Regions from separate parts of the Kurthia sp. Dielmo genome, predicted to be linked through region 1. Evidence: predicted binding sites of a transcription regulator. Region 1 holds the regulator's gene; each other region holds the start of a gene.
What was found. Region 1 encodes LexA, which represses DNA repair genes until DNA is damaged. Its sites were predicted from a motif close to CGAACATATGTTCG; they were not measured.

Region 1 (2,280 bases):
GCGTCATTGTAATATAGACATCCTTTCTAAAATAAGCAAAATATTGTACTACCTACAGTCTAGTCAAAATTGGTAAAGAATACAATGATTTTTCAATCAATTGTAAGCGCTATGAAAAAATATTCCAATTTTCAAAATATTACATCACTCAATTTTTTTCTAACTAGGAATTAAAAAACAGCAGACGTCTGACAACGGCTGCTGAATTCATTAGTTAAGACGATTTAATTTTGATTTGATTTCTTGTACTTGTTTTAATTTGTCCGGTGTGACGTCATTCCCTTCTGGGTCCATGACACGAACATTTTCAATTGTACGACGCATATTGCCGCGGAAAGCTTGCAAGTATTCTTGACGAAGTGCTGATTGTTCTTTTGCTTCTTCCTGTGTTAGTGTACCTGCTTTTTTCTTTTTCGCTAATGCATTGATGCGGTTAATTTTTGCTTGTGGTAACATATTTTTTCTTCCCTTCATAACTACTACTACAAAGGTATGAAAAAATTGGTCTAAACGCAAGTATTTCGCCTTTATTTATTTGTTGCGACTTCGATTTGCTCTATGTTGTGGTGGCCATTTGGCACATTTAACTCATCGCCGACATATAGACGGTCCTCGTAAATAGCATTTTCACGCTTCACTGATAAAATCCAATCTTCTCGGTCCATATCGCCTTTATAACGCTCCGCTAATGTCCACAGCGTATCGCCATCTTTGACTTGAATGATGCCAAAATCTGTTGTATCGAAAAGTCCATGTATTGTTAGAAGCATACTCCATACTACAATCGCTGATATACCGGCTGTTGCACCATTTTTCTTCATCCACTTTATCACGAAAATCACCCTTTCGAATATACGTTCGGAATATGTGTTCTTATTTTAAAACGAACAAACATTCGTGTCAACTATTTTTTCGAACTTATGTTTGCATTGTTTGTTCGCATTTGTTATACTCGGAGTACGATAGGTATAGACTAGGTGAGGTGAAAAAAATGAAAAAAGTTTCAAAGAGACAAGAAGACATTTTAGCTTTTATTAAAGAAGAGGTCCGCACAAAAGGGTATCCACCTTCTGTACGTGAAATCGGTGAGGCTGTTGGACTAGCATCTAGTTCAACTGTGCACGGGCATTTAGCTCGTTTAGAAAGTAAGGGATTAATTCGTCGTGACCCAACAAAGCCACGTGCTATTGAGGTATTAGATACAGCGGATGAAGCCGTTAAGAAAAAAGACGTACTCCATGTGCCACTTGTAGGAAAAGTAACGGCTGGTATGCCGATAACTGCAATTGAAAATATTGAGGAGTACTTCCCTATTCCATCGTCTTACGCGACATCAGATGACCATATTTTCATGCTTGAGATTATGGGCGATTCGATGATCGAGGCTGGCATATTAAATGGTGACTATGTTATCGTCAAACAACAATCATCTGCAAATAACGGTGAAATTGTTGTCGCGATGACAGAAGAAAATGAAGCAACAGTAAAACGCTTCTATAAAGAAGAGCACCACTTCCGCTTACAACCTGAAAACGCCACAATGGAGCCAATCATCGTTGAAAAGGTTTCTGTTTTAGGTAAAGTAGTTGGCTTATATCGTACAGTGATGTAACAATCATTTATGATTTCGTCATAAGGAGGAGATTGACATGTCAGTCTCTTCTTTTTTCTTTCGCAAAAAAAGAGGCTAGAATGTCTCCGCCTCTCCCACTCTATGTAGCAGCTAACTTCATCGCAATCATGGCTACGATTAATTGCTCCTCATCACTTACTTCTTCTAATGCGGTTAATCGAATCACATGCGTCACCTCTATCATCATTTTCACACAATTATCCTTCACAAACTCAAAGACTTGTTGTCCTCTGCGGACTTCATACGTCGTCCCGCGAATCGATGCACAATAACCCTCTCGTATGGTTGTCGTATCTAGGATGGTGCCATATGTCGGTAACACGAGCTCATAACCTTTCGCTACTGCCATAAAATGTGGCTGAAAAATTCCGATGAGCTGTTGTTTAGCCGTCATCACTTCATAAATAGCATGATGCGTTCGCTGTCCCTTCATTAAAAACGGATGCTCCTGCTTCAATCGAACCTCCCCAATTTCTTCATTCCCCAAAAACACTTTCACTACCGGCGCTGCCGTTAAACATGTCGTCAATTCAATGCTTCCTCTCACACGATTATTTCTATCTTCTATTATTATATGCTTGTCGCTAACATGCTAGTTAAATACGTCTCCTGCTTATTAAATTATGGTCAATTTGTGACGATATACC
Region 2 (2,280 bases), on a different contig from region 1:
AATCGGGTCATCAAATGTGACACCGATTGAATAGCCTTCATGAAATGGATTCGATCCGCCGTAACGGGCAAAAAACTTAATTGAGCTTGAAGGCTCTGCATCCATTTCTTCTTTGAACCAATTTAATGCAGCGTTTGAAATAACAATTTTCATGATGTAAAACACTCCCTTGTTATAGCCAAGTGACTTTTGGTTCGGTGCCAGCTTTAATGCGTTGAATATTTGAACGATGACGATAAATAACAAAACCAGCTAATAACGTAATGATTAATAATAATAGCCAATCGTCTGTCATGAAAAAATGTACAACGGCATAAACAAAGGCAACAACGCCACCAAACATCGAAGCAAGGCTAACCATTTTGAACACTTTTAAGCATACCAAGAAAGCAAGGACAATTAAAAGGAAAACGGGCCAGTGATAGCCTAAAAGAACGCCAGCTGATGTAGCAACCGCTTTACCTCCGCGGAATTTTGCGAAAATCGGGAATACATGTCCAACAACAGCTACAAGGCCGGCAACTAGCGGTGGTACACCACTACCAGCAAAAACACTTAATGTAGGTAATAGCGTAGCTGCTGTTCCTTTTAAAATATCGATGACCATCGTAATAGAGCCAGCTGGTTTTCCGAGTACACGAAATGTATTCGTGGCGCCTAAGTTACCGCTGCCGTGTTCGCGGATGTCTGTTTTAAAAAATGCACGGCCAATCCATAAGCCCGTTGGAATAGAACCCAATAAATAAGCTAAGATAAGGACAAGAAATAAGTTCATGCAAAGAGCTCCTTTTAAATTTTAGTAGTAGGTGCTAATAATATATGCTAATTATTTTAGCATATATGATAAACAGGTTACAATTGAACATTTGTCTTTCATATTCTATTCTTATTTTGCTTTCAATTCAACGTTTGTAGTACAATAATGCGTGAGTCAATTCGTGACGTGAGCAGTTGACAGTGATATAATGAGTGTTAAACTAAGGAAATACGAACGGGTGTTTGCTCTAGGGGGAATTTTTTTGACAACAAAACAAACAATGACATCTTATAATGAAGATGCGATTCAAGTATTAGAAGGATTAGAAGCGGTTCGAAAACGACCAGGGATGTATATTGGTTCTACGGATGGACGTGGTCTACATCACCTTGTTTACGAAATTGTCGATAACGCAGTCGATGAAGCATTAGCAGGATATGGTAATCATATCATCGTAAAAATTCATGAAGATCAATCGATTACGGTCATTGACCATGGACGTGGCTTACCTACAGGGATGCACAAAACTGGCAAACCAACACCAGAAGTTATTTTTACGGTGCTACATGCCGGCGGTAAATTTGGTCAAGGTGGCTATAAAACAAGTGGTGGTTTACATGGTGTAGGTTCATCTGTTGTAAATGCCTTATCAAGTTTATTGGAATTAGAAATTCATCGTAACGGTGAAAAATATTATATGCGCTTTGAAAATGGCGGGAAGCCAGCTACAACATTAGAACATATCGGTTCAACAAAAGATTCTGGGACAATGGTGCATTTCAAACCAGACCCAGAAATTTTCTCTGTTACAAAATTCAATTTCGACATTTTAGCAGAGCGTTTGCGTGAGTCTGCCTTTTTACTAAAAGGTTTAAAAATTGAACTAATTGAAGAAGCAACAGAAAAACATGAAGTATATCACTATGATAATGGGATCGAAGCTTTCGTATCTTATTTAAATGAAGATAAAGACGTATTACACCCCGTTCACTATATTGAAGGAACTCAAGATGAAATTGAGGTCGAGTTTGCATTCCAATTTAACGATGGCTATTCAGAAACGATTCTGTCATTTGTCAACAACGTTCGTACACGCGATGGCGGTACACATGAGACCGGTGCAAAAACAGCGATGACACGCGTCTTTAATGACTATGCTCGCAAAATTGGTTTGTTAAAAGAAAAAGATAAAAACTTAGATGGTTCAGATATTCGAGAAGGCTTAGCAGCGATTATTTCGGTGCGAATTCCTGAAAATCTTTTACAATTTGAAGGCCAAACAAAAGGTAAATTAGGTACAAGTGAAGCACGCGGTGCAGTTGATGGTGTGATTCAACAAAAACTCATGTACATTTTAGAAGAAAACGCAGATCTATCTGCATCACTTGTTCGTAAAGCAATTCGTGCACAACAAGTGCGTGAAGCGGCGCGTAAGGCACGTGAGGATGCGCGTAACGGCAAGAAAAACAAAAAACAAGCAAATATCCTATCAGGTAAATTAACGCCTGCACAATCAAAAAATG
Region 3 (2,280 bases), 350 kb from region 1:
TCAAACCAGCGCTCGCCATAAATCCCTTGTGCCATCACAAAGTTTTCTAACCGATCTGCACGCTCGCGCCAAATTTTCTTATCTGCATGTAATGGGAAAAATAAATCCGTCTTAATCGCACGGAAAATCGGCTCATACTTCCAATCCGTTTGAATGCTCTCTAAAATCGAGCGACTAAATTCAATGAGTGGGTGATGCAGCATTGGTTTCTTTTGGCTAATGAAAAACGGAATGTCATATTGCGGAAAAATGGTGGATAGCAGTGGATCATACTGCTCTGCCTGACGGTAAATAATCGCCATTTCATTGTAGGCGATGCCCTCATGTGACAGCGTCCGAATTTTTCGCGCGACCTCATGGATTTCCGCATGAGGATTAACGGCTGCCGCAATATCGAGATGCGCCGTCGTTTTCGCCTGCTTCGGATGATAGTGCTCAAACTGCGATTCAATCGTTTGAAGCGTATCATTGCTATAGCGCATCGTCTGTGTTAAATGGACATCTGGTTTCACTTCAATACCGTTTGAAAACGCGACATCTTTTAAGCGACGTGCTGTATTTGCCGGCTCATAAAATAACGCCTGCTCATCATCTGCATCGAACTCCTGCTCAAATGGTAGTGCTATCGTGACATTTTTTGCGGTCGCAAGAAGCTCTTGCACAAGATCAAACTCCTGCGTGGTAAACGACATAAAGCCATCAATATAAATTGATGCCTCGCGAATCATCGTCGAATGGACTAATTTTTGTTGAAGTAGTGGTAAATAACCCTCGCTATCGACATAGGTCGTCCCCAGTCGCTCCTCAACTGCTGCCTGAATTAATTGAATATCATGCACCTTATCTTGCAACGTGCGCGGTGCGTCTAATTGGTCGAACTCACGTTGAATCAATGCCATCTTGTCGCCATTGACGCTATAGCGGCTTAATTCCTTTAATAATTGCTCCATTTCTTCTGTAAAGCCACGTTTATCCGCAGCTTTCCCGAAAAGACGTAGCTTATCTTTATTTTCTTCTAGGACACTTTTTAGTAGCATGCGGTAACCAAAGCCATTGAGCTCCTGACGGCTAATCCCACCTGCCTCCTGTAAAATGCGCCATGCTAATCGCTTAAATGATGTGACCTGCACGCGAATTGTTCCGCGTGACTCCCCAGCCATCCACGTTAAATTGCGTTCACTTGAAAATGACATTTGGTCTGGAACAACCATAAATATCGGCGCCCCAAGTGGTTCTTTATTGACTGCATCCATGATTTCGCGTTCCATGAAATGTGTTTTGCCAACGCCTGCTCGCCCTGAAATGACACGTAAAGCCATCGTACTCCCCCTCTAAAACGTAATTACCTTTATTATACATGGACTTGCCTGTATTCGCACAAAATAAGAACGTATATTCGCTTATTTCTCAAAATAAAAAAACCTTCTAGTCATCAGAAGGTTTTTTCTGTTTATTATTCAAGTCCTGCGCCATCTTCGCATTCATTCGCTTTTCAGCATATTTACCGCCGCCCCACATAATCAAAATGACGAGCACGACAATAATCGAGCGTTCGGGCTGCGTAATTAACGCACGTAAATCCGAACCAATCCAGCTAATAACAAGGAGCTGGATGATTTTTGCTAACAAAATCGTAACGAAATAATGCTTCTTTTTTAATTTTGATAAGCCGGCCACAACATTGACAATAGACGTTGGTGTAAACGGAAAGCACAGCAACACAAAAAGCGGTGTAAAGCCATGATATTCCACCCATTTAATAAGTTTTGTAACGGCTTTACGCTCTGTAATAAAACGAAAAACCTTGGCGTGACCAAATCGTCTTACAAGTAAGAAAACGCAGTACGCTCCGGCCACAGAACCTGTCCAAGATAATAAAAAGCCCATCCACATACCATATGCAGACGCATTTGCGACGACAAATGCCGCAAGTGGTAGTACCGGTAAAAATGCTTCAAAAAATGGCAATAAGAATGCCAGCAGCATCCCGATAAGTTGATGTTGCTGGGCAACGGCTTGAAAATTTTCTACAGTCAACCACGCTGGCATAGCCTTGCCCCCTTCGTACATAACCTCTAATCATAGAGCGTTTTACATCGTTAAAAGTTTCTACATTGTTTATTTTATTATAGCGGGAACCCTTCTTTATTTTCAAAAAATAGAGATGATTCCATAAAAAAAGAAAGGCGTTGGAACAGCCTCTCCACCGGTATTATTTCAGCACAATTAAGCCAATTCGGAAATGATCATGGCGGAAAATAACATGCTGACGAATACGAA

Region 2: a site for LexA is predicted at 989-1,002, ahead of parE (DNA topoisomerase IV subunit B). Genes of this name have one in related genera too.
Region 3: a site for LexA is predicted at 1,386-1,399, ahead of addB (helicase-exonuclease AddAB subunit AddB). Genes of this name have one in related genera too.

Annotation. Positions count from the first base shown of each region.
Region 1 covers NZ_HE578956.1:658,296-660,575, reverse strand. The annotation lists gene tkt (transketolase) at 1-7, opposite strand, end outside; gene KTHG_RS03565 (DUF896 domain-containing protein) at 211-456, opposite strand; gene yneA (cell division suppressor protein YneA) at 528-833, opposite strand; gene lexA (transcriptional repressor LexA) at 992-1,612, shown strand; gene KTHG_RS03550 (hypothetical protein) at 1,713-2,162, opposite strand.
Region 2 covers NZ_HE578957.1:191,801-194,080, reverse strand. The annotation lists gene KTHG_RS05870 (HesB/YadR/YfhF family protein) at 1-153, opposite strand, end outside; gene plsY (glycerol-3-phosphate 1-O-acyltransferase PlsY) at 173-775, opposite strand; gene parE (DNA topoisomerase IV subunit B) at 1,038-2,280, shown strand, end outside.
Region 3 covers NZ_HE578956.1:310,202-312,481, reverse strand. The annotation lists gene addB (helicase-exonuclease AddAB subunit AddB) at 1-1,319, opposite strand, end outside; gene KTHG_RS01895 (TVP38/TMEM64 family protein) at 1,426-2,049, opposite strand; gene KTHG_RS01890 (PDZ domain-containing protein) at 2,213-2,280, opposite strand, start outside.